4 regions of the Pseudonocardia lutea genome follow, and region 1 is predicted to be linked to each of the others. Evidence: riboswitches for the same ligand, from Rfam matches in the RefSeq annotation. Region 1 holds a riboswitch; each other region holds the start of a gene.

The links. A riboswitch is a leader RNA that binds a small molecule or an ion and turns the genes downstream of it on or off. The one in region 1 is predicted to bind S-adenosylmethionine.
Region 2: it holds a riboswitch for S-adenosylmethionine, as region 1 does, so the genes downstream of both, cysC (adenylyl-sulfate kinase) here and ACFQH9_RS24620 (LLM class flavin-dependent oxidoreductase) in region 1, are expected to answer to the same signal.
Region 3: it holds a riboswitch for S-adenosylmethionine, as region 1 does, so the genes downstream of both, thrC (threonine synthase) here and ACFQH9_RS24620 (LLM class flavin-dependent oxidoreductase) in region 1, are expected to answer to the same signal.
Region 4: it holds a riboswitch for S-adenosylmethionine, as region 1 does, so the genes downstream of both, ACFQH9_RS31480 (hypothetical protein) here and ACFQH9_RS24620 (LLM class flavin-dependent oxidoreductase) in region 1, are expected to answer to the same signal.

What each region holds. Positions count from the first base shown of each region.
Region 1 covers NZ_JBHSQK010000071.1:33,317-41,837, forward strand. The annotation lists gene ACFQH9_RS24590 (sugar phosphate isomerase/epimerase family protein) at 1-22, shown strand, start outside; gene ACFQH9_RS24595 (IclR family transcriptional regulator) at 45-761, opposite strand; gene ACFQH9_RS24600 (CaiB/BaiF CoA transferase family protein) at 903-2,117, shown strand; gene ACFQH9_RS24605 (carboxymuconolactone decarboxylase family protein) at 2,117-2,698, shown strand; gene ACFQH9_RS24610 (MFS transporter) at 2,799-4,367, opposite strand; gene ACFQH9_RS24615 (hypothetical protein) at 4,494-5,009, shown strand; SAM riboswitch class I at 5,174-5,267, shown strand; gene ACFQH9_RS24620 (LLM class flavin-dependent oxidoreductase) at 5,388-6,584, shown strand; gene ACFQH9_RS24625 (NtaA/DmoA family FMN-dependent monooxygenase) at 6,581-7,996, shown strand; gene ACFQH9_RS24630 (ABC transporter substrate-binding protein) at 8,064-8,521, shown strand, end outside.
Region 2 covers NZ_JBHSQK010000125.1:219-4,504, forward strand. The annotation lists partial or broken gene ACFQH9_RS31440 (LLM class flavin-dependent oxidoreductase) at 1-17, opposite strand, end outside; gene ACFQH9_RS31445 (sulfotransferase family protein) at 5-796, opposite strand; gene ACFQH9_RS31450 (glycoside hydrolase family protein) at 801-1,757, opposite strand; gene cysC (adenylyl-sulfate kinase) at 1,754-2,377, opposite strand; SAM riboswitch class I at 2,556-2,649, opposite strand; gene ACFQH9_RS31460 (putative leader peptide) at 2,942-3,085, shown strand; gene ACFQH9_RS31465 (acyl-CoA dehydrogenase family protein) at 3,064-4,286, shown strand, end outside.
Region 3 covers NZ_JBHSQK010000030.1:31,390-39,910, reverse strand. The annotation lists partial or broken gene ACFQH9_RS13520 (ComEC/Rec2 family competence protein) at 1-1,141, shown strand, start outside; gene thrC (threonine synthase) at 1,463-2,728, opposite strand; SAM riboswitch class I at 2,735-2,879, opposite strand; gene holA (DNA polymerase III subunit delta) at 3,123-4,091, shown strand; gene rpsT (30S ribosomal protein S20) at 4,234-4,500, opposite strand; gene ACFQH9_RS13500 (circularly permuted type 2 ATP-grasp protein) at 5,033-6,733, shown strand; gene ACFQH9_RS13495 (alpha-E domain-containing protein) at 6,733-7,677, shown strand; gene ACFQH9_RS13490 (transglutaminase family protein) at 7,680-8,521, shown strand, end outside.
Region 4 covers NZ_JBHSQK010000125.1:4,591-11,482, forward strand. The annotation lists gene ACFQH9_RS31470 (alpha/beta fold hydrolase) at 194-895, opposite strand; gene ACFQH9_RS31475 (winged helix-turn-helix transcriptional regulator) at 1,012-1,350, shown strand; gene ACFQH9_RS31480 (hypothetical protein) at 1,464-1,691, opposite strand; SAM riboswitch class I at 1,863-1,952, opposite strand; gene ACFQH9_RS31485 (hypothetical protein) at 2,725-2,892, shown strand; gene ACFQH9_RS31490 (hypothetical protein) at 2,915-3,154, shown strand; gene ACFQH9_RS31495 (NtaA/DmoA family FMN-dependent monooxygenase) at 3,167-4,231, shown strand; gene ACFQH9_RS31500 (alpha/beta hydrolase) at 4,228-5,010, shown strand; gene ACFQH9_RS31505 (LLM class flavin-dependent oxidoreductase) at 5,075-6,145, shown strand; gene ACFQH9_RS31510 (TetR/AcrR family transcriptional regulator) at 6,198-6,770, opposite strand; partial or broken gene ACFQH9_RS31515 (NmrA family NAD(P)-binding protein) at 6,861-6,892, shown strand, end outside.

The DNA.
Region 1 (8,521 bases):
GCGGGAGCTCGCGGCCCGCTGACCGGATCGGCCCGATGGCCGGATCAGCCCGGCCCGCGCACCCAGGGCGCGATCCGACGGGCCGCGTCCTCGAGGTCCGGCAGGCACTTCTCCACGATCTCCGGCGACATCCGGGTGGTCGGCCCGGACAGCGTGAGGGCCGCGACCACCGCCCCGCCGGACCGTACGGGGACCGCGACGCCGGTCACCCCGGAGATCAGCCCGTCCGCCTGGACGGCCCAGCCCCGCTCGGCGGTCTCGCGCAGCCGGGCCAGCAGGTCCACCCGCGAACCGGCGGCGTCGCGGGCCCGGTCGATCAGGGCCGTCTGCTCCGCGGCGCTCAGCTCGGCCATCAGCACGTCGCCGGTGGCCGTGCCGACCAGCGGCATCGTGTCACCCACCGGCACGACCCGGCGCAGCTCGTGCCGGCTGTCGACGGAGGCGATGCAGACGCGGGTGTCGTCCCGCCGCACGTTCAGCGACGCCGTCTCGCCGGTCCGGTCCCGCAGCTCGGCGAGCACGCGATGGACGGTGGCCATGGGGTCGCCACCCGCCCGTGCGTCCCGGACCAGCCGGAACACCCGCGGGCCCAGGACGTAGGAGCCGTCGTCCAGCCGGTCGAGCATCTGCTCCTCGGCCAGCTCGCGCATGATCCGCGAGACGGTGGACAGCGACAACCCGATCTCGGTGCTGACCCGGCCCGCGGTGGCCGGCCCGCGGGCGGTGGCCACGCCCTCGAGGATCGCGACCACGCGTTGCATCGACCGCACCCGGACTCCCTCCTGACGGCGCGAGCCTACTGGCCCGCACGGGCTTGACGCGCTCCGGCGGCGTTCCTACGGTTGTGCCAACCAGCAAGAGTAGCTCTCACTGTGTGAGTGTGAGAGCGGACGGGAGACCAGGTGGCGCCTCGCGCACTGGACGGCGTGACCGTCGTCGACCTGACGCAGATCGTGAGCGGGGCCGTCACCAGCATGATGCTGGCCGACTTCGGCGCGGACGTGATCAAAATCGAGCCGGTCGGCGGGGAGACCTACCGCAAGGCGGGCTACGAGCTGCACGGTCCCGGCGGCTCGACCAACCTGAACATCCTGCGCTTCACCCGCGGCAAGAAGAGCGTCGAGCTGGACCTCAAGTCCGAGCGCGGCGCGCAGATCCTCGCCGACCTCGTGGTCCAGGCGGACGTGCTGGTCGAGAACTTCCGCCCCGGCGTGCTGGCCCGGCTCGGCTTCGGCTGGGAGCGGCTGCACGCGCTGAACCCGCGCCTGGTCTACACGTCGATCAGCGGGTTCGGGCACGACGACGTGCTGCCCAGCCCGTACCGCGACCTGCCGGCCTACGCGATCATCGCCGAGGCGATGGCCGGCCTGACCCACCTGGCGGGGGAGAAGGACCGCCCTCCGGCGTGGATGGGCTTCGCGATGTCGGACATCTTCTCCGGCACCTGCGCCTTCGCCGGCACCCTCGTCGCGCTGCGCGACCGCGACCGCACCGGGGAGGGCACCCGGGTCGACATCGGCATGTTCGACGCGTCGCTGCTGATGAACGACCTGCCCATGGCCTACAAGGAGCACGTCGGCGAGGCGATGGGGCGCGGGCAGTACGCCTTGCAGTCGCCCTGGGGCCCGTTCGCGACGAGCGACGGGTACGTGATCATCGCCGTGCTCAACGGCCGCGAGTGGGCGGCGCTCTGCGAGTGCATCGGGCGGCCCGACCTCGCCGGGCACCCCGAGCTCACCACCGGTCACCAGCGGTCGAAGGCGCACGAGCGGCTCGTCCGGCCGGCGGTGGAGGAGTGGGCCCGAGCCCGCACAAGGGCCGAGGCGGTGGCGGACCTGCAGGGGCACCGGGTCCCCTCCGCGCCGGTCAACACGACGGACGACCTGCTCGACGATCCGCAGGTCGCCGCCCGGCAGATGCGCCAGGAGACCGCGAACCGGGAGCTCGGCACCATCCGCACGGTCGGCAACCCGATCAAGGTGGCGAGCTCGCTCGTCGGACAGGAGCCGGCGGCGCTGCCCGGGCTGGGCGAGCACACCGACGAGGTGCTGCGCGACCGGCTCGGGCTCGACGACGCGGCCATCGCCGCGTTGCGCGAGGCGAAGGTGGTGGGCTGATGCCGTTCCCGCACGCCGCCGACCCGCGCGTCGCCCCGGTCGGGGACCCGGAGCCCGAGGTCGCGGAGATGCTGGCCAAGACCCTCGGCGACGACCGGGGCGTGCCCTTGGCGATCTTCCGGACGATGGCCCGGCACCCGCGGATGATGAAGCGGTTCAACGTGCTCGGCGGGTTCTTCCTCACCCGGGGCGACCTGCCCGCGCGGGAGCGCGAGCTCGTGGTCCTGCGCGTGGCCTGGCGCAGCGGCTGCGAGTACGAATGGGCGCAGCACGTCCTGATCGGCCGGCGGGCCGGGTTGGCCGACGAGGAGATCGTCCGGGTCACGGATCCCGACGCGCCGTGGCCGCCCGCCGACGCGGTGCTCCTGCGGGCCGCCGACGAGGTGCTGGACCACACCGACCTCTCCGACGCGACCTGGGCCGAGCTGGCCGGCCGGTTCACCGAGACCCAGCTCGTGGAGCTGGTCGTGCTCGTCGGCTTCTACCGGATGGCGGCCGGGTTCCTGAACGCGGCGGGCGTGCAGAAGGAGGAGGACCTGCCGGGCTGGCCGACGGGATTCCGGCCGGGCGACGGGACCTGAAGCCGCCGTCACCGGCAACCGTGCAACCGGGGCCACGACCTCGGCGCCACCGGGCTCGCGCCGCTCGCCGAGCTCGGCCGCCGGCGCCGCGCGGCGATGCTCACGGGGCGGAGGTCTCGCTCTCGGTCGCCGCGACCGCGGGCTGTCCCGGCTTGCGGACCAGGACGGCCGTGGCCACCAGCCCGATCAGGGCGAGGACGGTGGTGACGAGGAACGTGACGGAGTAGCCGAAGTCGGACGCGACCCGGGCGGAGCCGAGGTACCGGGCGACCCGGGGGTCGAAGGTGTCGGGATGCAGTCCGAACTGCTCGGCGGCGTTCAGCGCGTCGCGCAGCAGGGGGCCGGTCTGGTCGTCGAGCGGCGGGAGGTCCCGGTCCGCGACGTCGGCGTGCAGCCGCGAGAGGTAGACGCCGTGGAACACGGCGTAGAGCAGGGCGATGCCGATCGCGCCGCCGCCCTGTTCCGCGGTGGCCGACACGCCCGACGCCTGGCCGTGGTCCCGTTCCGGGACCGTGTCGATGCTGACGGGGTCGTTGACGGTGAGGACGATCGCGAGGCCGACGCCGTAGACCAGCAGGCCCGGCAGCAACCAGGGGTAGCCGCGCGCCCCGGCGCCCAGTGCCAGCAGGACGCCGGCGAGGGCGAGGCAACCGAACCCGACGACGAGGGGCGGCCGCCCGCCGGACCGGTCGTACCAGCGCCCGACCAGGGGGGCGAGGACCACCATGGGCACGGTGGTGGGGATCAGGGCCAGGCCCGCGACCGCGGGGTCCATCCCGAGATTGAGGATGAGCAGCAACGGGAAGATCAGCCCGAGGCCCATCTCGGCCATGCCGGCCAGGCCCTGGCTGATCGTGGCGCCGAGGTAGTTGCGGCTCCGGCGCAGCAGGGCGAAGTTCATCAGCGGGTCGTGGGCCCGCCGTTCGCGCAGCACGAACGCGGTGAACGCCACGACGCAGACGACCAGCGAGACGATCACCCCCGGCGAGCTCCAGCCCCACGCCGTGGTCTGCCCGAGCCCGAACACCAGGGCAACCAGCCCGACGCCGGCCGTGACCGCGCCGCTGAGATCGATGTGGGGGCGACCCGTCGACCGCGCGTCGGCGGGCACGGCGCGCACCGTGCAGACCAGCGTGACCACGAGGAGCGGAACGTTGATCAGGAGCACCGCACGCCAGCTGAGGGTCGAGGTCAGCACGCCGCCGATGGTGGGTCCCAGCGCACCGGCCACGGCGGCGATCCCGCCCATCGTGCCGAGGGCCCGGCCGGCCGCGTCGCGGGAGAAGGCCGAGCTGACGATGGCCACCGTCGTGGGCAGCATCAGCGCGCCCCCGGCGCCCTGCAGGATCCGGGCGGCGAGCAGCACCTCGAACGAGGGCGCCAGGCCGCCCAGCGCCGAGGCGCCCGCGAACAGGACCGATCCGGTCACGAAGACCTTGCGCCTGCCGAGCAGGTCGCCCAGCCGTCCCCCGAGGATCGTCAGGCCGGCCAGGGGCAGGAGGCTCGCGTTGAGCACCCACTGCACCGACTGCGAACCGACCCCGAGATCGTGGGCGATGTCGGGCAGGGCCAGCGGGACGGCGGTCTGGTCGATGAGGATCATCGCGTTGGCCAGCGTCATCGCGACCAGGACCAGCGTTCCTCGTCCGGACGTGCCGTCCTTCGCCATCCGCGCATCCCAACAGCTCCCCGGGCGTCGGGACAAGGGCACTTCCGACCGTCGTCACCGCCCGGTCGTCCAGTCGGAAACCCCCTCTCGTGGGTGAGCGACGGGCCGATGGGCCATTCTCGGCGCATGTCATCTGCCTCGGAGCCGCAGGCGACGGTGCCGGCCGTCCCGACACCGTCCGACGTCCGCGCGGCCTACCGCGAGGGGCTCGGGCCACGGGAACGGGCGGTCCTGTGGTCCTGGACGGGCTTCACCGCGACCTTCGCGGGGGTCCGTGGCATCACCCACAGCATCCGGCGTGGCGGCGGCCCGTTCCGGAACGTGTCGGTCGGGGGTGCACACCTGCACCACTACCTCTGGGGGATCGGCCTGCTGGCGGGGGTGGGCGCGGTCGCGGTGCGCGGCACCGACAGGACCCGGCGCCATCCCCTGGTCGCGCTGGCCTACGGCAGTGGCCTGGCGCTGATCGTCGACGAGTTCGCCCTGCTGCTGGACCTGAAGGACGTCTACTGGGAGCGCGAGGGGCGGATCTCGGTCGACCTGGGCGTCGGGCTCGTGGCGGCCGGGGGAACCTCGTTCAGCGCGTTGCCGATGCTGCGGCGGCTGCGCGCCGACCGCCGGCGAGGCGGCCGCCGACGGTGAATCGTCCGGACCTCGGCAGGCTGTCCGGCCGCGGTGTTCTCCCTGATGGACGGTGGCCCCGTCCTGTCCGGACAATCCCACGCGGCCTCGATCACACTCCTCACCCGGAGGATTGACGGGAGCGCCCTCCGGATCCGTAGAGTGAAGCCCGGCCCCACGGGGCCACACCATCCAGAGCGGCCGAGAGACCTGGCTCGACGACGCCGCAGCAACCCCCCGCTCGACGGGTGCGGGTGCTAAGGCCGGGAGCGATGGAGGAGTCATGTTTCTCGGGGTGCGGCGGCGCCACGTGGATCTCCTGCGCACGGCCAGCGCCGGCTGTCGGGGCTGACGAGGACCCGATCCCCGTTCCCCCTCCCGCAGGAGAGGTGTGCCCTCATGGCCCCCATCCACCTCGCCGTCGCGCTCGACGGCGCCGGCTGGCACCCCGCCGCCTGGCGCGAGCCCGGTGCCCGCCCCGATCTGCTCTTCACCGCCCGCTACTGGGCCGCCCTGGCCCGCGCCGCCGAGCGCGGCCTGCTCGACCTCGTCACGATCGAGGACGGCCTCGGCCTGCAGTCCGGTGATCACCTCGGCGCGTCCGACCGCCGCACCGACCAGGTCCGCGGGCGGCTCGACGCCGAGCTGGTCGCCGCGTTCGTCGCGCCGCTGACCCGCCACGTCGGGCTCGTCCCGACCGTCACCACCACGCACACCGAGCCCTTCCACGTCGCCTCGGCGATCTCCACGCTCGACCACGACAGCCGCGGCCGGGCCGGGTGGCGGGTGCAGACCTCGGCCCGCGCCGACGAGGCGCGGCACTTCGGCCGGCGCACCCTGCCGGAGATCCGCCGCGAGACGCTCGGCACCCCGGAGACCGCCGCCGCCGTCCAGGAGCTGTTCGACGAGGCGGCCGACGCCGTCGAGGTCGTGCGGCGGTTGTGGGACAGCTGGGAGGACGGCGCCGAGATCCGCGACGCCGCCACGAACCGGTTCCTCGACCGGGACAAGGTGCACACGATCGACTTCGCGGGGCGCTTCTTCTCGGTGCGCGGGCCGGCCATCGTGCCGCGACCGCCGCAGGGCCAGCCGCTGGTCGTCGCGCTCGCCCACGCCCGGGCCGCGTACGAGCTGGCCGCCCGCGCCGCGGACGTCGTGTTCACCACCCCGCAGGGCGCCGCCGACATCCCCGCGATCCTCGGCGAGATCCGCGCCGCACAGCACACGGTCGGGCGTACGCAGCCGGCGTTGCGCGTGCTCGCCGACCTCGTCGTGGTCCTCGACGCCGACGCGGACGCGGCGCACGCCCGCCTGCGCCGGCTGGAGGAGCGGAGCCCGCTGCGCTCCGACGCCGCAATGCTGGCCGGCACCCCGACCGCGCTCGCCGACCTGCTCGAGTCCTGGCGGGACGAAGGGGTCGACGGGTTCCGGCTGCGGCCGGCGGTCCTGCCCACCGACCTCGACGCGATCGTTGACGGGCTCGTACCGGAGCTGCAGGAGCGGGGCCTGTTCCGCACCGCCTACGAGCCCGGGACGCTGCGCGAGCGGTTCGGCCTGGAACGCCCGGCCAGCCGGTACGCGGGGGTGGCGGCGTGAGCGAGCGTGCGAGCGAACCATCGACGCCGCGCGGGAAGAGGCAGGTGATCCTCGGCGCCTACTTCCCGGGCGTCAACCACGACACCGTGTGGAGCGACCCGGCGTCGGGCAGCCACATCGACTTCGCGTCCTTCGAGCACTGGGCCCGCACCGCCGAGCGCGGCACGTTCGACCTGCTGTTCCTCGCCGAGGGGCTGCGGCTGCGCACCCGCGGCGGGCAGGTCTTCGACCAGGACGTCGTCGGACGGCCGGACACCTTCACGGTCCTGGCCTCGCTGGCCGCGGTGACCGAGCACATCGGGCTCACCGGCACGATCAACGCGACCTTCAACGAGCCCTACGAGCTGGCCCGCAGGTTCGCGACGCTGGACATCCTGTCCGGCGGGCGGGCCGCGTGGAACGTCGTGACCAGCTCCGACGCCGACACGGGGGAGAACTTCCGGCGCGGCGGGTTCCTGCAGCATTCGCAGCGGTACGAGCGCGCGGGGGAGACCCTCGACGCCGTCCGGGCGCTGTGGGACTCCTGGGGCTCCGACGCCGTCGTCGCCGACCCGGCGAGCGGGCGGTTCCTGCGTGACGGGCACGTGGGCGACTTCGCCTTCCGCGGCGCCCAGTTCGACATCGCCGGGCGCTTCAGCACCCCGCGCAGCCCGCAGGGCCATCCGGTGGTGCTGCAGGCGGGGGAGTCGCCGGCCGGCCGGGACTTCGCGGCCTCGCGCTCCGACGCGATCTTCTCCCGCTACCAGAAGTTCGACGAGGCCAGGGCCTTCTACGCCGACGTCAAGGCGCGGGTGGCGAAGTTCGGCCGGGCCCCCGACCAGGTCAAGATCCTGCCGTCGGCGTCGGTGATCCTGGGCGACACCGAGGCCGAGGCCCGCGACCGGCACCGGGACGTCCGCAGCCGGCAGGTCGACCCGTTCACCGCGATCGTGCTGGCCGAGATGGTGTGGAACCGCGACCTCTCGCAGGTCGACCCGGACGGCCCCGTCCCCGAGCTGGAGCCCACGCCCGAGGCGCCGAAGTGGATCCGCGGGCGCGCCCCGCTGACCCAGGACGCGCGCGCCACGGCCGAGGCCTGGCGCGCGCTCGGCCGGCGGCACGGCTGGTCGCTGCGCGAGGTCGTCACGCATGAGTTCGACAGGGCCGTGTTCGTCGGCACACCCGTGCAGGTCGCCGCCGAGATCGACCGGTACGTGCAGGACGACGCGGTCGACGGCTTCATCCTCGGCTCGTACGTCAGCCCCGCCGGCCTCGACGAGGTCGTGGAGAAGGTGGTCCCGCTGCTGCGCGACCGCGGCGTCCTGCGCGACCGCTACACCGGCTCCACGCTGCGCGAGAACCTCGGCCTGCGCCCACCCGCCGGCCTCGGCGAGCCGTCGGCCGACCGCACCACCGCCCGCACCGCCTCCTGAGCCCTCCGCTCCCACGCACCCCGGGCCTGCACGCCCGCCGGCCCGGGGCCCTCCCCGAAGGACTCCCATGACCGTCAGACCTCGCGGGCTGCTCCTGCCCGCACTGCTCTCCGCCGCCGCCGTCGTGCTGGCCGCGTGCGGCGACGCGAGCGGCCCCGCCTCCGGCGCCGACGCCGGCCCGCCGCAGGCCGGCGGCACGCTGCGCTTCGCCGTGTCCAGCGACCAGGGCTGCGTCGACCCGCAGCAGGTCGCCAGCAACGACACGATCTACTCACTGCGCCAGGTCGTCGACTCGCTCACCGACCAGGACCCCCGGACCGGGGAGCTCGAGCCCTGGCTCGCGACCTCCTGGCAGACCTCGCCCGACGCGAAGAGCTACACCTTCACCCTGCGCGACGGGGTGACCTTCTCCGACGGCACCCCGCTCGACGCGAACGCGGTCAAGGCCAACTTCGACCGGGTCCCGCAGATCGGCGCCCGCGGTACCCTCCCCAAGGGCTACCTCGCCGGCTACCAGGGCACGAC
Region 2 (4,286 bases), on a different contig from region 1:
GGAGTCATCGCAGCCATTCGTCCAGCTCCCAACCGGTCAGCGCGGCCACCCGCGGGACGTCGTCCGCGAATCGCGGCAGGGTCGCCGCGCGCTCCGCGCTCGTCGGCCCGGACACGCGGCCGCGCACGTCCGGGCGGACCTGGTGCCGGGACACCCCCGCCACGATGCCGGTCTCGACCCCGAGGAACCGGCACACCCGGTCCGCCGTGCCGGCGGGATCGTCGCGGAGCTCCCGGTAGCGCAGCAGCAGCACCTGCTCGCTCGGGAAGAGCGAGAAGAGGTGCTCGAGCTGGCCGCCGTAGCGGCCCTGGGCGGTGTAGTGCCAGAAGTGCGCCCAGCCCGCGGCGATCCGCTCCTCCTCGCGCTCCAGAGCGCGCACGAAGTCCGCCTCCGGCTCGAGGCCCGCGCCGCGCAGGTGCGCCCAGTTCGAGTGGGCCCGCTCGATCGGATCGCGCAGCACGGCGATCAGCCGGGCCCCGGGCAGGAGGTCCCGGATCCGCCGCTGCGCGTCGCGGTCGTAGAGGTAGAAGACCGTCGACTCGCCGCACAACGCGTCGGGATCGGCAGCGGTGAACAGAGCCTCGTACTCGTCCCGGCGCCAGACGTGCTCGCCCCAGGTCGCGAGGTCACCGGGGCCTCCACCGGAATCCGGCGGTGGGCCGTCGGTGAGGAAGAACTTCGGCTCCTTCGGGGTGGACAGGAACAGCTGCGGGTGGCCGCTCAGGGCGTTGTGCAGGGCGGAGGTCCCGCACTTCGGCGCCCCGAGCAGCAGGAAGTCCGGCAGACGCGAACCCACCGGCTCAGACCGCCGCCGCCGGGCGCCGTTCGGCGGAGCGGACCGGCGGCAGCAGCAGCTCCGTGCGCAGCTCGTGCGCCCCGTCCTCGCGGGTGCCCTCGTAGTAGAGCCGGTACCCGCCGGCCACCTGTGGCACCACGCTGAGGTAGCGCAGCCCGTGCCCGGCATGGGGCGACTCCGCGACCGGCTCGTGCCCCTGGGCGGTGAAGACACCGGGGGTCCCGGTGGCGTAGGCCAGGCCGGTCCGCTCCTCCCAGTTCTCCGCCGCCGTGGCGCGGCCGTCGTACGTGGCGGCCCAGCGGCCGTCGACCCGGAAGACGGCGCTGATCCGCACCCCCCTCGCGTCCCACCGCCCCGCGCGCGGCTCGAGCGCGGTGCCCTCGTGCCGCCAGGCCAGGCCGTCCGTGCTGGTGTAGTACTCGGTGGTCATCCGGTCCTCGTGCGCCGGCACGTCGAGCGGATGGACCGACGCCCACAGATGCCAGCGCCCGCCCTCGATGACGATCACCGGGTCCTTCACGGCGTGCCGCTCGTCGCCGGGCAGGACCGTGCGGCGCGGCGCCTCGGCCAGCTCCTCGGGGGCGTCGGCCTCCAGGACGTCGACCCACCAGTGCTTGCTCCCGGGCGTGGCACAGCTGACGTAGAGCCGCCACCGCCCCTCCGGCGTGCGGACCAGGGCCGGGCGCTCCAGCGACTCCGCCCCGAAGCGCTCCTTGGTCACCCGGGCGACCTCGGTGAACCGGATCCCGTCCGTCGAGCGGGCGAGAACGGTGGCCAGGCCGCGGCCGTGTCCCAACGGGGCACGCAACCGGTAGGCGGCGTGGTAGACGCCGTCGGCGAGGACGACGCTCGGAGCCCCCACCCAGTTGCCGGCACCGGCGCCGGGAGCCGCCACCGCGACCGCGGCGTCCTCCCACCGTGGGATCGGCAGCAACGGCGGAGATTCAGGGGCGGTGCTCAACTCAAGGACTCCTCGGGTGTGGCCGGGCCCGTCAGCCCGCGGTCGGTCAGGTGCGCGAGCAGCAGCGCGACCGAGTTCTCCACCGGCTGCTCGTGGGCGGGGATGACGAGGTCGGGCTCCAGCGGCACCTCGTAGGGGTCGTCGACGCCGGTGAGGCCGGAGATCTCGCCGACGCGCTGGCGGGCGTAGAGGCCCTTGACGTCGCGTTCGGACGCAATCTCCACCGGGGTGCTGACGTGCACCTCGACGAACTCGGTGCCCTTGTCGGCGTGCGCTGCACGGACCTCGTCCCGCACGTCCCGGAAGGGCGCGATGGCCGATACCAGCACCAGCACCCCGTTTCGCGCCAGCAGCTCCGCCACCCAACCGATCCGGCGGATGTTGATCGCGCGGTCCTCGCGGGAGTACCCGCGGGCCGCGGCCAGGTGCGGCCGGACGGCGTCGCCGTCGAGCACCTCGACCCGCAACCCACGAGCGCGGAGCCTGGGCTCGCAGGCGTGCGCGATCGTGGACTTGCCCGCGCTGGGCAGACCGGTCAGCCAGACCGTGGCACCGCGCTGCCGTGTAGGGCCGGGTGCGGGCGGAGCCGGTGCGGCCTCGGACGGCGACGACGCGCTCACGTCGCCGCACTCGAGGACGGGGCGCAGGTCATTGAGAGCTCCTCCGAAGCGGAAGTGGACCGACTACGACGGCTCACGCCGGCAGCCGGGGCTGTCGAGACCACCTCGAGGCCGACAGCCCGCGCTGGCCGTGCGCAGGAGATCCACGTGCCGCCGCCGCACCCCGACGAACATCGCTCCTCCATCGCTCCCGGCGGTAGCACCCGCACCCGTCAAGCGGGGGGTTGCTGCGGCGTCGTCGAGCCGGGTCTCTCGGCCGCTCTGGATGGGTGTGGCCCGTGGGCCCGAACTCACTCTAGGGATCACGACCGCACGTGAGTCAAGGGTCCGAACGACATCTGTGAGCCCCACCGCCGTGCCGGGCGCCGACCTGTCCGGACAGTCACCCGGACGTTCCCACCAGGAGAAACACCGAGCCCGGCGCCGGAGGAAGGTTCGGACATCCGACGCCGGGAGATGTAACCGGACCTCCGTGGTGGACCACACTCGACGGCCCACCGCGCAGTGGCCGGGCCCACGCCGGGCGGTTCCGCCGCGCGCCTCGCTCGTGCGACCATCCGAGCGATGGCACCGTCCGAGGCCCTTCGGCCGCTCTTCCGGGCGCGCCGCCACGTCGATCTCCGACGACAGGCGAGCGCGATCTGTCGGCATCCCGACCGCCGACCGATCACCCCCCGGAAGGACCCATGCCCACCCGTGACCCGCTGACCCGTCGCGCCTGCCACGGCGAAGCCCCCGGGCGTGCGCACGCCACGAGCGACCGCCACGAGCTCCTCACGCGAGTGCTTCCCGCCCTCGCCGACAGCGTCCGGGCCGGCTCACGCGGCCGCGAGGAACAGCGCACCCTGCCCTACCGTGAGATGCAGGCCTTCCGCGACTCCGGGCTGGGCTCGCTGCGCGTCCCGGTCGCCCTGGGCGGGGCAGGCGGGTCGATCGCCGACGTCGTCCGGACCGTGGTGCGACTCGCCGCGGCCGACTCCAACGTCGCCCAGGCCACCCGCCCTCATTTCGTTCATGTCGAACGGCTCCTCGAGCCCGACGTCCCCGACGCCGCCCGCCGGCTCCGCGCCGTGCGCGGCGTGTTGATCGGCGAGGCGACCTCAGAACGCACCGGCTCTCGGCCCTTCGACGTGGGGACCCGACTGCGGCACACGGGCGGGCGCCTCCTCCTCACCGGCGAGAAGCACTACGCCACCGGCGGGCTGTTCGCCACCCACCTCACCGTCCTCGCCCGCGACGAGGACGACCGACCAGTCTGGGTCCTCGTGCCCGCCGACGCCCCCGGCATCGAGCTGTGGGACGACTGGGAAGGAATGGGGCAACGCCTGACCGCCACCGGGTCAGCCGTGTTCACCGACGTCGAGGTGGACCCCGCCGACGTGCTGCACGCCGTACCAGGGCGCTCCGGACCGACCGTGACCTCCAGCTTCCGTGCCCTGCACCTTGCTGCGGTTGCGGCCGGGATCGCCACGGGCGCGGTCTCCGACATCACCGCCTTCACCCGCGCCAACCCACGCACCGCGCAGACGGCCGAGGCCGAGCGGGCCGCCGAGGACCCCTTCGTCCAGGCCGCGGTCGGCGAGGCCGGCGTCCTCGCCTACACCGCCCGCTCCGTGGTGCTCAGTGCAGCGCGTGCCCTCGACGCCGCGGCCGGACACCGCACGCCCGAGGAACTCGCCGCAGCCGCTATCGAGGTCACGCAGGCGAAGGTGGCGGCCGACCGCGCCGCCCAGGGGGCGGCCACGATCGTCTTCGACGCCGCCGGCGCGTCGGCCACCCTCACCTCCGCCGGGCTGGACCGCCACTGGCGTAACGCCCGCACCGTGGCCAGCCACGATCCGGCCGCCCACGCAGCCCGCACGATCGGCGACCATCTCTTGCACCGGACGCCGCCGCCGGGCGACGGCCT
Region 3 (8,521 bases), on a different contig from region 1:
GGTGCTGGTGCTGCTCGTGGTCGACCCGGCGCTCGCGGTCGACGTCGGCTTCGCCCTGTCCGTCCTCGCGACCGCCGCACTCGTGCTGGTGGCACCCGGCTGGGCGGCCGCGCTGCAGCGGCGCGGCGTGCCGCAGGGTGCCGCCGAGATGCTCGCGGTGCCGGCGGCGGCCTGCGTGGCGACCGCTCCGGTGATCGCCGGGCTCAGCGGGGGGTTGAGCCTGGTCACGGTCCTGGCGAACCTGCTGGTGGTGCCGGCGGTCGCCCCGGCCACGGTCCTCGGGGTGCTCGCCGCCCTGGTCTCACCGCTCTCGCCCGCCGCCGCGACCGCGTGCGCGTGGCTCGCCGGTCCCGCCGTCGCGTGGCTCGTCCTGGTGGCCGATCGCGCCGCCGCGGTCCCCGGCGCCGTGCTGCCCTGGCCCGCCGGGGTGCGCGGGGCGCTGCTCCTCACGGGTGTGCTCCTCGTGCTGGTGGTGCTGGTCCGCTTCCGCCGCTCCCGGCTCGTCGTCCTGGCCGTCGTGATCGGGTTGGCGCTGGTCCTGGTGCCGACCCGGGTGATCCGGCCCGGCTGGCCGCCTCCGGACTGGGTCGTGGTCGCCTGCGACGTCGGTCAGGGCGACGCCCTGGTCCTGGCCACCGGCGTGCCGGGGCAGGCGGTCCTCGTCGACGCGGGCCCGGACGACGGGCCGACGGACGCCTGCCTGCGGCGCCTCGGCGTCGACGCGCTGGCGCTCGTCGTCGTCACCCACCTGCACGCCGACCACATGGGCGGGCTGGCGGGAGCGCTGCGAGGCCGGGCGGCGGGCGGGGTCGCGCTGGGTCCGGCCCAGGAGCCGGCCGGCGCGCTGCACCGGATCGCACGGCAGGCCGGGGAGGCCGGTGCGCCCGTGCTGGAACTGACCGCGGGCCGGCGCCTCACCTGGCCCGCCCTCACGCTCGACGTCCTGGCCCCCGCCCGGGCGCCGGAGTACGTCGACGGGGAGGACGGCACGGCCGTCAACAACACGTCGGTCGTGCTCCGCGCGACCACCCCGGCAGGGCGGATCCTGCTGACCGGCGACGTCGAGCTCGACGCCCAGGCCGAGCTCCTGCACGGCGGCGCGGACCTGCGGGCGGAGGTGCTCAAGGTGCCGCACCACGGCTCCCGCGCCACGAGCCCGGAGTTCCTGCGGGCCGTCGCGCCGCGGGTCGCGCTGGTCAGCGTGGGCGCGGGCAACTCCTACCGGCACCCGAACCCGGGGCTGCTCGACCTGCTGACGGCGTCGGGGGCCGTCGTGCGGCGCACGGACCTCTCCGGCGACGTGGCCTTCACCCGTGCCGACGAGCTGGTCGCGCGCGGGGACCCGCTCCCGGCCCCGCGCCGCTCCCGGGCGGGCCGCCGTGCGCGTCGCCGGGTCCCGAGGACGACGGCGGGCCCGGAGGAACACGTCCCCCGGGCCCGGCCTTCGTCGTGGCGCGCCGGCTCAGCGCCCCTCGAGCGCCTCGCGGACGGCCTTGCTGGTCGCCGGCACCGTCGCGGTCGGACGGGCGTGGGCGGACACGGCGTCGAGCGTCTTGAGGCCGTCGCCGGTGATCAGCAGGACGGTCTCGGCGTCCGGGTCGATCCTGCCGGCCTCGATCAGCTTCTTCGCGGTCGCGACGGTGACACCGCCCGCGGTCTCGGCGAACACGCCCTCGGTGCGGGCGAGCAGCCGGATGCCCTCGACGACCTCCTCGTCCGTGACGTGCCCGACGGCGCCACCGGTGCGGCGCACGGAGTCGAGGACGTACGGGCCGTCGGCCGGGTTGCCGATCGCCAGCGAGCGGGCGATGGTGTCCGGCCGGACGGGCTGGATGACGTCGTGGCCCTGCTCGAAGGCCGAGGCGACGGGCGAGCAGCCGGTCGCCTGGGCGCCGAAGATCGTGTAGGGCTTCTCCTCGACCAGGCCGAGCCGGACGAACTCGCCGAACCCCTTGTCGACCTTGGTGAGCTGCGAGCCGGAGGCGACGGGGACGACGATCTGGTCGGGCAGGCGCCAGCCGAGCTGCTCGGCGACCTCGTAGCCCAGGGTCTTGGAGCCCTCGGCGTAGTAGGGGCGGACGTTCACGTTCACGAACGCCCACTCCTCGTGCTCCGCGGCGAGCTCGGTGGCGAGCCGGTTCACGTCGTCGTAGTTGCCGTCGACGGCGAGGAGGGTGCCGCCGTAGACCGCCGTCGTGGTGATCTTGGCCTGCTCCAGCGAGGAGGGGATCAGCACGACCGAGTCCCAGCCGGCCCGGGCGGCCGCCGCGGCCACGGCGTTGGCCAGGTTGCCGGTGGAGGGGCAGCAGAGCACGGAGAAGCCCAGCTCACGGGCCGCGGCCAGGGCGACGGCGACGACCCGGTCCTTGAAGGAGTGCGTGGGGTTGCCGGTGTCGTCCTTCACCCACAGCTTGCGGAGCCCGAGCTCCGCGGCGAGCCGGTCCGCCTGGATGAGCCGGGTGAAGCCGGGCTCGGTGTTCGGGAAGGCCTGCACGTTCGCCGGGACCGGGAGGAGGTCCTTGTAGCGCCAGATCGACTTGGGGCCGGCCTCGATGGACTCCCGCGTGACCTTCGGGAAGTCGTAGGCGATCTCGAGCGGGCCGAAGCACTGCGGACACGCGAACTCCGCGGCGAGCGGCGTCCGGTGGCCGCACTCGCGACAGGAGAGCGCAACGGCGGAGCCGAGGTCGAAGGTGGTGCCGGCAGGCGTGTCTGCAGTGAGAGTCATCAGATCTCCTCATCTGTCCCGCTGGCGCGGGCCGGAATTGGCACCTGGTCCGTCGACGTGCAGGCACCGCGGGGTGCACTGCGCGGATCGTCGTTCGACGCCGGTTGCCGGGGCTTCGTCGGGCCGTTCCCTCTGCCCCTCTGGATGAGCCATATGCGGTTGTGCCGTGCCGGCCCCGTGCGCGGAGCGAGCGCGACGCCCGGATCGATCCGGACGCCCTGCACGGTACGGCACGCGGGGCGCCCGGATCCAGCCGGCCGTCGGATGTGGGAGGCGTGTCACGGATCGTCGGTGTCGTGCGCGACGATGGCGCCCGGGCCCGGGCCGCCCGGGCCCCGGTGCACCACGACCCCGCGCGCCGCCCCCCGCGACGCGTGCGAGAGGAGTTCGGCCCATGCCGGCCACGAAGCCGCCCGCCCCCGTGCAGCTCGTCGTGGGCGAGGAGGAGCTGCTGGTCGAGCGCGCCGTGAGCGAGATCCTCCGCGCCGCCCGCGCGGTCGACCCCGAGACCGACATCCGCCGGTTCCGCCCCGCCGAGCTCACCCCCGGCGAGCTGGTCGGGCACCTGAGCCCCTCGCTGTTCGCGGAGGGCCGGATCGTGGTGATCCAGGGGGCGCACGAGGCGGGCAAGGACCTCGCCGCGGCGATCCTGGCGTACGCGGCGGAGCCGGCCGACGGCATCGTGCTGGTCGCCGTGCACGCGGGCGGGGCCCGCGGCAAGCAGCTGGCGGACGACCTGCGCAGGGCCGGCGCGGCCGTGACCAAGTGCGACCGGCTCACCCGTCCCGAGGAGCGCGCCGAGTTCGTGCGGGCCGAGGTGCGGCGGGCCGGCGGCACGATCACCGCCGAGGCCGTGAGCGTGCTGCTCGAGGCGGTCGGCTCGGACCTGCGGGAACTGGCGTCGGCCACGAACCAGTTGGTCTCCGACACCGGCGGGCAGGTCGACGGCCAGGCCGTGCGCCGGTACCACCGCGGCCGCGCCGAGTCGTCGGGCTTCGCGGTGGCGGACAAGGCCGTCGCCGGGGACCGGGCGGGCGCGCTGGAGGCGTTGCGCTGGGCGCTGGTGCTGGGCGTCGCGCCGGTGCTGGTCGCCGACGCCCTGGCCGACGCGGTGCGCACGCTGGCCAAGGTCGGCGCGGCCGGTCGCGGCGACCCGAACCGCCTGGCGGGCAGCCTCGGCATGCCGCCCTGGAAGATCCGCAAGGCGCAGGGGCAGGTGCGGGCGTGGCGGCCCGCCGGCCTCGCGACGGCGATCGCGGCGACCGCGCAGGTCAACGCGGACGTCAAGGGAGCGGCCGCGGACCCCGCCTACGCCCTGGAACGCGCCGTCCTCGCGGTCGTCGAAGCCCGCGGCACCGGCTGACTCGCCGCGGCCGACCCCGACGCCGCCCGAGAACGCGTCGACGGCCCTGCCCCACGGGAAAGGGCAGCGCCGTCGACGGGAGCGCTCGACCGGGTCCGGTGGACGCCGGGAGCACGCGGGCGCGCCGGGCGCGCCCGCGGGATCAGGCGCCGATCTTGGCGACGCGCCGGGCGAGGGCCGACTTGCGGTTCGCGGCCTGGTTCTTGTGGATCACGCCCTTGCCGGCGGCCTTGTCCAGGGCGCGGGCGGCGGCGCGCTGCAGCTCGACGGCCTTCTCGGTCTCGCCGGCCTCGGCGGCCTCGCGGAACTTGCGGATCGCGGTCTTGACCGACGACTTGACCGACTTGTTGCGCTGACGGCGCTTCTCGTTGGTCTTGACCCGCTTGATCTGGGACTTGATGTTCGCCACGCTGGTGTGCCTCGAGTCTTCCTGGTGCTGGTACGTATCGGGGGGCTCAGGCGACCCCGACCGGTTCTCCACCGATGCGAGCGAGCACGCCGAGCACTCGGTCGTCCATGCTACAACCCGGCGCGGACGGCCCTGCACGGGCCCGCGCTCCGCGGGCCACGGAACCGGGATCGCACGGCGCGCGCCCCCACGACCGCCCCAAGACCGCCTCCACGCCGGTCCGGCGACCACGGCCCGCACGCCGCGAACGCGGCCACCCCGCGTGACCGTCTCGTAACGCGGACGTAGCACCGTCCCGTTGGCCCCGGCCAGGGGAAACGGTCAAGATGACCCCGTGAGCCGCGCAGTGGACCGCAGACCCGCAGGAGAGCCGGCACAGGACGACGGGGCCGCGACCACCGGCCCGACCAGCCACGCAGCCACCGGTGCGGCCACCCGGACGACCACCGACGCGAGGACCGACACGGCCGCCGCCACGGCCGCCAGGAACCGGACCGGCGCCACCAGGGCGTCCGGCACCAACGGGTCGGCCATCCCCGCCGCCACGGGCCGTGCCCGCGGCTCGGCCCTGTTCGACGGCTATCTGGAGCCCGGCCGTCCCAACCCGGACGCGTTCGACGAGATGTTCAACGCCGACGGCAGCGTCCGCGCGCCCTACCGGCACCTGCACGACGCGATCGCCCCCACCGCCGCCGCGGACCTGGCCGCCCGCGCGGAGGCGCTCGACCGGGCCTACATGGACCAGGGCATCACGTTCAGCCTGTCCGGCAAGGAACGCCCGTTCCCGCTGGACATCGTGCCGCGGGTGATCGGCGCGAGCGAGTGGAGCCGGCTGCAGCGCGGGATCGTGCAGCGGGTGAAGGCGCTGGAGGCCTTCCTCGCGGACGTCTACAACGACGCGCAGATCGTCCGCGACGGCGTGCTGCCGCGCCGGCTGATCACCAGCTGCGAGCACTTCAAGCGTGCGGCGCACCTGCTCAACCCGCCCAACGGCGTGCGCATCCACGTCGCCGGCATCGACCTGGTCCGCGACCAGGAGGGCACGTTCCGGGTGCTGGAGGACAACCTCCGCAACCCCTCCGGGGTCTCGTACGTGATGGAGAACCGCCGCACCATGGCGCGGGTCTTCCCCGACCTGTTCACCCGCCAGCGGGTGCGTGCGGTGGCCGACTACTCGACCCACCTGCTCCACGCCCTGCGCGCGGCCGCGGCGCCCAACGTCGCCGACCCGACGGTCGTCGTGCTGACCCCGGGCGTCTACAACTCCGCCTACTTCGAGCACTCGCTGCTGGCCCGGCAGATGGGCGTCGAGCTCGTCGAGGGCCGGGACCTGTTCTGCCGCGACAACGTCGTCTACATGCGCACGACCGAGGGCGAGCAGCAGGTCGACGTCGTGTACCGCCGGATCGACGACGACTTCCTCGACCCCCTGCAGTTCACGCCGACGAGCGTGCTGGGCGTCGCGGGGATCATGAACGCCGCCCGCGCGGGCAACGTCGTGATCGCCAACGCGGTGGGCAACGGGGTGGGCGACGACAAGCTCGTCTACACCTACGTCCCGCAGATGATCAAGTACTACCTCGACGAGAAGCCGGTCATCCCGAACGTCGCGACCTTCCGCTGCTGGCTGGACGAGGAGCGCGGGCACGTCCTCGACCGGCTCGACGAGCTGGTGCTCAAGCCGGTCGAGGGCTCGGGCGGGTACGGCATCCTGTTCGGCCCGGACGCCACGGCCAAGGAGCTGCAGAAGGCGCGCAGGGCGATCCGCGACGACCCGCGCGGCTGGATCGCCCAGCCCGTCGTCCAGCTGTCCACCGTGCCGACCAAGGTCGACGACCGGCTCGTGCCCCGGCACGTCGACCTGCGGCCCTTCGCGGTCAACGACGGCGAGGAGGTCTTCGTGCTGCCCGGCGGCCTGACCCGGGTGGCCCTGCCGAAGGGCAGCCTGGTGGTCAACTCCAGCCAGGGCGGCGGCTCGAAGGACACCTGGGTGCTGGCGGCGAGCCGGTCGAGCGAGGCCGAGCGGGAGCTGGGGGAGCGGGGGATCGCCGCCACGGCGCCCACCCGCGGCCCGGCCACCGAGCAGGGGCCCGAACCGGGCCTCGACCAGCAGCAACAGCAGCAGCAACAGCAGCAGCAACAACAACAGCAGCAACAACAGGGCCGGCAGGTGCAGGAGCTCGGCGGGATGCGCCGGGAACAGGTGCCGGGGCGGACGGAGGGACGGGGCTGATGCTCGCCCGCAACGCCGAGTCGCTCTACTGGATCGGCCGCTACGTCGAGCGCGCCGACGACACCGCGCGGATCCTCGACGTCTCGGTCCACCAGCTGCTCGAGGACGCCACGCTCGACGTCGACGTGGTCGCCCGCCGGCTGCTCGGCGTGATGGGCGTCGACCCCGGCACGGACGAGCCGCTCGACGCCTTCTCCCTCACCGAGGTCCTCGGCTACGCCACCGACGTCCCCGGCTCCATCGTCTCCTCGATCTCCAGCGCCCGGGAGAACGCCCGCGGCGCGCGCGAGGTCGTGTCGTCGGAGATGTTCGAGTGCCTCAACGCCACCTGGAACGCGCTGCCCGAGCGGCAGCGGTACGCACGCTGGGTGGGGCCGCACGCCTTCTTCAGCTACATCGAGGACCGGGCGGCGATGTTCTCCGGGCTCGCCGCCTCGACGATGAGCCGGGACGACTCGTGGCGCTTCTACCTGCTCGGCCGCTCGGTGGAGCGGGTCGACATGGTGGTGCGGCTGCTGCTCTCCCGGGTCTCGGACCGGATGAGCTCGCCGGGCTGGCTGTCCGTACTGCGCTCGGCCGGCGCGCAGGACACGTACCTGCGCACCTACCGCGGCGCCGTGGACGCGGTGCGGGTGGCGCAGTTCATGCTGATGGACCGGCTGTTCCCGCGGTCGGTCTTCTCCTCGCTGCGTGAGGCGGAGACCTGCCTGCAGCAGCTGGACCAGCAGCCGACGGCCCGGGTCGGCGCCAAGGCCGAGGCGCTGCGGCTGCTCGGCCGGGCGCGCAGCGAGCTGGAGTTCCTCCGCCCCGAGGAGCTGATCGACGACCTGCCCGCCCAGCTGCTCTCCCTGCAGGAGACGATCCAGAAGGTCGGCGAGGCCGTCTCGCTGCAGTTCTTCCACGCCGCCCCCTGGGTCGCGTGGACCGCGCCGGAGGTGGTCTGACGATGGGCTGGCGCATCCGCGTGGTGCACGAGACGGGCTACAAGTACAGCTCGCCGGTGCACGAGACCTACAACGAGGTGCGGCTGACCCCGCGCAGCGACACCCACCAGAACGTGATCGTCAGCCGCGTCGAGACGGTGCCCGCGACCCGCGCGTACCGCTACGAGGACTACTGGGGCACCCAGGTCACCGCGTTCGACCTGCACGCGCCGCACACGGAGCTGGTGGTCACCGGCACCTCGGTGGTGGAGACCGGGGACGAGGCCGCGCCGGTCCGCGGGGCGAGCTGGGAGGACCTGGCGTCGGAGGCCGTCCGCGACCGGTACACCGAGATGCTCGAGTTCACCGAGTACGTCGGGCGCGACGCCGAGCTGGCCGGGATCGCGAAGGGGCTCAAGCGCGGCAGGGACCCGGTCGACGCCGTGCTCGCCGCCTGCGGGAAGGTCCGCGACGCCATGACCTACCAGGCCGGGACGACGGGCGTGCACACCTCGGCCACCGAGGCCTGGCAGGCGGGCAAGGGGGTCTGTCAGGACTACGCGCACCTCACCCTGGTCCTGTTGCGCGAGATGGGGATCCCGGCCCGGTACGTGTCGGGGTACCTGCTGCCGCGGCAGGAGGTCGCGGTGGGCGAGACGGTGTCCGGGCAGTCGCACGCGTGGATCGAGGCCCGCACCGGCGGCTGGTGGGGCTTCGACCCGACCAACGGCATCCCGATCGGGCACCGGCACGTGTGGGTCGCCGTCGGCCGCGACTACGCCGACGTCTCCCCGCTCAAGGGCATCTACTCCGGCGGGTCCGCCGAGACGCTCGACGTCTCGGTGCACATGACCCGTCTGGCCTG
Region 4 (6,892 bases), on a different contig from region 1:
GGGCGGAGGCCGACCAGCGCCAACGGGAACAGGCATCCCACAGTGATCACCGACCCGCTCGCCGCGGTGGCGAGCCGCGGCCGGGCGGCCAGGAACCATGCCGCCCAGGTCGCCGAGGTCGCTCGCCATGGCCCCGATCCGGCACGTGCACACTCGACCCGAGCTTCCCCACGAACCGATGTCGGCGCCGTTGTCAGGCCGCTGCCTCGAGCAGCAGCCCGGTGAGCTCGGCGGGCATGGTGATCATGCAGTCGTGGCCGGTCGGCAGCTCACGCACCCGCTCGCCAGCCGGGACGGGACGCCGGGTGATGCCCGCAGGCCGACCCCCGACGCAGTGGATGTGCGTGCGCGGGATCGTGCGCGCGGCCGGCGCGTCCAATCTGACCGGCTCCTCAAGGCACCGCACCGGGTGGTCCGACAGGATCGAGCGCAACCAGGCGACGTCGTCGGGATCGGTGACCCCGAACAGGCCGAGGGGTGGCGGCTGCTCCGGCATCGGCGGAACGCGCCAGCCGTCCACGGCGACCTCGATCAGCTGCTTGGTGACCGGAAGGACGTCGACTGCGCTTTCGCCGTCCTCGGGGACCATCGCGTCGAGGAACACCAGATGCGCAATCCGCTCCGGGACCCGGTTGGCGACCCCCGAGATGACCATCCCGGCGTAGCTGTGCCCGACGAGCACGACGCCGTCGAGACGCTCGCTCTCGATCAGACCGGCGACGTCCTCGACGTGAGTACCGAGCCCGACCTCAGGGCCCAGCAGGTGCGCCTTGTCGCCGTAACCGGTCAGCGACGGCGCGAGCACCCGGTGCCCGGCCGACTCCAGCAGCGGGACCACCCGGTCCCAGCTCCGCCCGCTGTGCCAGGCGCCGTGCACCAGCAGAAACGTGGCCATCGTCGTCGGTTCCTCCTCGTGCCTCGGTACCCTTTGGTAACCGAAACATCGTCATCCCCACGACGCGCACCGGGCAATACGGCACTTTCCGGTGCCCCGGTTCTCAGGAGGTAACCATGCAGGACCCGTGCCAAGCCCGCGAAGTCCTCGGGATCGTCGGGGACAAGTGGGCACTGTTGATCGTCCGCATGCTCAAGGACGGACCGCGGCGCTTCACCGAGCTCAAGCGGGCCATCGACGGCATCAGCCAGCGCATGCTCACCGTGACACTGCGCGACCTCGAGCGCGACGGCATCCTGACGCGCACTGTCCACAACGTCATGCCACCGCACGTCAGCTACGAGCTGACCACGATGGGTCGAACCCTGCGCGAAGCCACCGCGCCACTGATCGAGTGGAGCATCACGCACCTGCCGCACATCGACGCCGCTCGCGCGGCGTACGACAACCGCTAGAGGCGCAGCGCCTCGACCGGGTCGTCGACGCGGATGTGTCGGCCCTCAGCGTCACCCGGGTCAATACGCCTCGGACCCTGCTTGAGCGCGGCGACCTGCTCCCGGTGTCGGCGTCAGCTCCGCATGCGCGGCGAAGCGACGCGGACCACCAGGCGCCGGTGGGCCGCCTCGACCGCGATCAGTTCGCCGTCGGCGGTGTCGTCGCCGCTCGAACGCCCCCGGTGCCGTTCGACCAGCGCCTCGAGCGAGGCGAGGAGCCGATCGCCGAGGTCGGCGTGGCGGTCGTCGAGGCTCGTCGGGAAGGTCGGGAAGGTCGGGTCGGGAGGAACGGGTGCAGACATGGCTGTGCTCCGGGAGGACGCAGGATCGGGGCGACGGGGCATCCGTGCGGCCGGCAGTACCGCCGGTGGGCGGACGCAATGGTCGTCACCGACAAAGGGGCGGCCTCGGTGCGGCAGAAGTCCACGTGCCGGCGCCGGGACCAGGTCTCCTGGCTCCTCGTGAGCACGGCTCCCCCATCGCTCCCGGCTGAAGCACCGCACCGAGCGGTGCGGTTGCTGCGGCGTCGTCGAACCGGGTCTCTCGGCCGCTCTGGATGGACAACTCGCACTCAACCCGTCACCCGTTCCGGTTGTCAAGCGCACGAACACGCGAGTGACGCAACCGCCACACGCCGCTGAGCAGGCAGAACGTCCGGACATCCGGCTACGCCGTCCATCTGACGGCACCCGCGGGCCGCGCGACCGACGCACCGATCTTCTGACGAGATCCGCGCCACTGATCACGTACGCTTATCGCTTCCGATGAGCATTCGCGGTTGGACACCCATCAGGGTGATGGGTTCTACTCTCCGTGTGCAGACACCGTGTCGACGTTCCCCCGGGCTACGTCCGGGGATGACGGTGTCCCCCTGTACGCCCACGGATGTGCGGGCCGGGAGCCTGACCCAGCGCCGGTTCATCGACCACGGCACGGTGCACTCGGCGAGCTGTCGGCTGCACTGACCGCCCGTACGCGGTCCCGGTGACCACGCCCCGTCCTCCGATCGCCTGCAGCCAGCGCGCCCGTCGTCGCAGCGTTGCGCAGCGGGCACGTGCGGAATGACAGCGAGGAGACCGCCGGACCGTCCTGATGCGCCCGCCCGTGCCTCGACGACATCTCGGCCGCCCCCTGTCCGACATTGCCCGCACCGAGGCCATCGCCCGCAACGAGGCCTGCTCCACCCTTCCCGCCCTGAGGATCCACGTGTCCGTTCCACAGATCGTCCCCGCTCCTGCTGATCCACCTCGGACACCGTCGCCCGGCGCCTGCGCGCTCCTGTCGGCTGGCGGTACATCGGCGGCCGGCTGCTGACCGGTCTCGTCGCTGTCTGGGGTGAAGACCGACCTCGTGAACCGGGCCGTGCAGAACGCCCACGACCAGGCCCACGCGATCTTCCTGTACCCGTCGCCGTTCACCGGCGTCGTGTCCAAGGGCCTGCAGTGGACGCCCAAGCCGAACCGCTACCTGTACGCCCAGGGCGTCGGGCGCGTCTCCCCCTGACCTCTCGAAGGAGGCACTCACCATGACCGAACGCCATCTGTTCCTCGGCGGCTACGTGCTGTTCCCGAGCGGCCACTATGCCGGCGCCTGGCGCCACCCGTACTCCTCGCGGGACTGGCTCGGGCGGGACTTCCTGCACCAGACCGCCCGCAGCCTCGAGGCCGCGAAGTTCGATCTCGCCTTCATCCCGGAGACCGTCAGCCACCACGAGGGCTTCACCCGGCACGGGCACTCGAACGCCATCAAGCACGACCCCGCTTAGGTCGCCGGGCAGATCGCCGCCGTCACCACCCACCTCGGCGTGGGCGTCACCCTGTCCACCAGCTTCAACGAGCCCTACAACCTGGCACGCACGCTGCTCAGTCTCGACCACCTCTCGGGCGGCCGGGTCGCATGGAACGTCATCCAGTCCCACGGACCCGCGAACTACCTCAACTTCCCGAACGCCGAGGAGCTCACCGGGTCCGAGCTCTACGACCGCGGGGACGAGTTCGTCGAGGCGGTACTCGCCCTCTGGCGGTCCTGGGGGCCCGACGCCCTGGTCCAGGACCAGGGCACCGGCGTCTTCGCCGACCCGTCGAGGATCACCGTCCCGGACTACAAGGGCCGCTACGTCGCGGTGCGCGGGCCGCTGAACCTGCCGCCGAGCCCGCAGGACCACCCGGTCATCATCCAGGCGGGCGACTCGCAGCGGGGCCGCGAGTTCGGCGCCCGCTGGGGTGAGGTGATCTTCGCGATCGAGCGCACCCGGGTGGACCTGCGAGCGAAGAAGGACGACCTGCGGGCCAAGGCGCGCGCGGCGGGCCGGGATCCCGAGCGGATCCGGCTGTTCGCGGCGGTGCAGCCCATCGTGGGCGAGACCCGCGAGATCGCCGAGGCTCGGCGGGACTTCCTGCGGACCAGGATCACCCCCGAGTCCGGGACGACCTTCCTGAGCCACTTCGCCCGCATCGACCTGACCGGGGTCGACCTGACCGCCCGCTACGTCGACGTCCTCGAGGAACGGGCAACCGACGGGCAGACCGAGGCCAGGGCGATCACCCAGCTCGACGCCCTGCTGGGCGCCCGCCGGGACCGAGTCACCCTCGCGGAGGCGGGCATCGAGTTCTCGACCAGCGAGCTCACCCCCCAGATCGTGGGCACCGGCGAGCAGGTCGCCGAGCAGCTCGCCGAGATCTTCGGCTCGGGCGCCGCCGACGGGTTCCTGATCACCCCCACCCACTTCCCGGGGTCCTTCGACGACTTCGGCCGGGCCGTCGTACCGCACCTGCAGAAGCTCGGGGTGTTCCGGACCGAGTACGAGGGCACCACCCTGCGTGAGAACCTGGGGCTCTCATGACCAGCACCGAGACCGAGCTGCGCCTGACCAGCGGGTGGGGCGGGTCGCTCGCCGCCACGTTGACCCCCGGGACGGCCGACACCGCGGTCCTGCTCCTGCACGGCTTTCTCTCCGACCGACGGGCCGGCGGTCGGTTCGACCGGCTCGCCGCGGAGTACTCAGCCCTCGGCCTTGCGGTCCTGCGCCTGGACCTCAGCGGGTTCGGCGAGTCCGAGGGGGAGGTGGTCGACGCCGACCACCTGCTCGCGGACGCCCACGCCGGACTGGACCACCTCGACTCGCTCGGCTACGCCCGTCAGGTGCTGCATGGGCAGAGCCTCGGCTCGGCCATCGCGCTGCGGGTAGCCCCGCAACGGCCGCGGGTCCGCACGCTCGTCCTGACCGGGGCGCTGACCGGGGCGGGCGACGGCGACGCGCCGTACCCGTTCCTCGACTCCGAGCAGCTCGCCGCGTGGTACCGGGACGAGGACGTCGCGTTGGCGGTGGACTCTCCGAGCCGCACGCACGTCGTCGTCAACCGACGCCGGCCGAAGCTCGGTGCCACCGGCACGCAGGAGGAGCTGCTGGGTGCGGTGCCCGTGCCCGTCCTCGTGATCCACGGGGACACCGGCGAGCAGGAGCAAGCCCTGGCCGCGATCACCGCGGAGGGCGAGCACCTCCTGCCCGCCGGCTCACACGTCGTCGTGATCCCCGGCGCCACCCACACCTTCTACGAGAGCCAGGACGCGGTCGCGACCACGGCCGTGGACTGGGTGCGCCGGCACGTCCCGGCGGGCTGAAGCCCGTGCTCCCGGTCCCGGTGCGCCCGGGACCGGGGACCGTCGATCCACCTGGAGGCCGACCGTGCCCGAACCCCTGCCGCGCCGGAACTTCCTCTGGTACCTGCCCAACATGGTTCAGCCGGGCCATCGCGGCGACGACACCGTCGACGGTTGGGGCAGCCTCGACTACTCCGTCGAGCTCGCCCGCTCCGCCGAGGACCACGGCTGGGGCGGCGCCCTGATCGGCACGGGATGGGGGCGCCCCGACACGTTCGCCCTGGCCGCCGCGGTCGCGGCGCGGACCCGCACCTTCGCGCCATTGATCGCCGCTCGGCCGGGCTACTGGCAGCCTGCCCACTTCGCCAGCGCCACCGCGACGCTGAGCGCGCTGAGCGGAGGGCGGGTGCTCGTCAATGTCGTCACCGGGCGGGACGACCTGGCCGCCTACGGCGACGCAGAGGCCGACTACGCGCGGCGCTACGACCGAACCCGCGAGTTCCTCCAGGTCGTCCGCAGGCTCTGGACCGAGGAGGACGTGACCTACACCGGCGAGTTCTACCGGGTCGAGCACTCCACGGTCGTCCCCCGTCCGGTCGTGCCGCCCCGGCTCTACTTCGGCGGCGCCTCGCCCGCTGCCGAGGAGGTGTCCGCGACCGAGGCGGACGTCCAGCTGTTCTGGGGCGAGCCCCTGGAAGGGATCGCGGCGCGGGTCGACCGACTCCAGGCACTCGCCGAGAAGCTCGGCCGGGCGCACCCGCCGCTGGAGTTCGGGCTGCGGATCACCACCGTCGCCCGGGAGTCCTCGGACGAGGCCTGGCGCGTCGCCGAGGAACGCGTCGCGGAGATGGCGAAGACCGGCGAGGTGCAGATCGACGGCCACCGCGGGTCCGTCGGACAGCAGCGGCTGCTCGATCTCGCCGCGCGCGGTGACGTGCTGGACGCCTGCCTCTACACCGCGCCGGGCCGCCACGGGGGCGGCGGCGCGGGCACCACCTGGCTGGTCGGCTCCTTCACGGAGGTCGCCGACGCGCTGGAGCGCTACGCGGACCTCGGCGTCACCCACTTCGTCCTGTCGGACACGCCCTACCGCAGCGAGGTCGTCCGGCTCGGCGACCACCTGCTGCCGCTGCTGCAGACCGTGCAGCCCGGCTGAGTGCCCTCACCCCACCGGCGGGTGGAAGGTGGGCAGGCCGCCGAGGCCGTTGTCAGCGCGCCGGGCTCAGGCCCGTGACCGCGAGCTGGAAGAGACGCTCAGCCTGGGCGGCGGGGTGAGCCCGGTGCTCCGTGGCCAGCACGACGCCGACGACCAGTGCGATCAGGTCGGAGACGGTGACGTCCGACGCCACCGCGCCGTCCCGGACGGCGCGGCGCACCAGCGGGCCGGCGGCCGTCTCCATCAGCACCGCGCAAGAGCTGGCCACCGGATCGGACCCGGCCACCTCGGCGTCGTCGTAGGACAACGCAGCCGCCAGCCCCCGGGCGGTCACGGAGTAAGCGAGCAGATCGGCCAGCCACGCCAACAGTGCTTCCCGGCTGTCGTCCACGCCGGCGAGATCACGCGCGCGGACGCACAAGGTCTCGATCCGTTCACGCGACACCGCCTCCAGCAGTGCGCGGCGGGTCGGGAAGTGGCGGCGCACGGTCGCCGAACCGACTCCCGCCGTGCGGGCGATCTGCTCCAGGGAGGCGCCGGCGCCATGGACGCCGACCTCTTGCTCGGCCGCGGCGAGGATGCGCGCGTAGTTGCGCCGGGCGTCGGCGCGCTGGTGGTCGCCCATGAGTTCTCCGACCTTGCTAAGTGGCGGGGCCCGCCGTATCGTACTCGACGGAAACGGCGGGCCCCGCCGTTTAGAGTTCGAGGAGGCCCCATGCCGAGAGCGTCCGCACCCGTGCTGGTCAC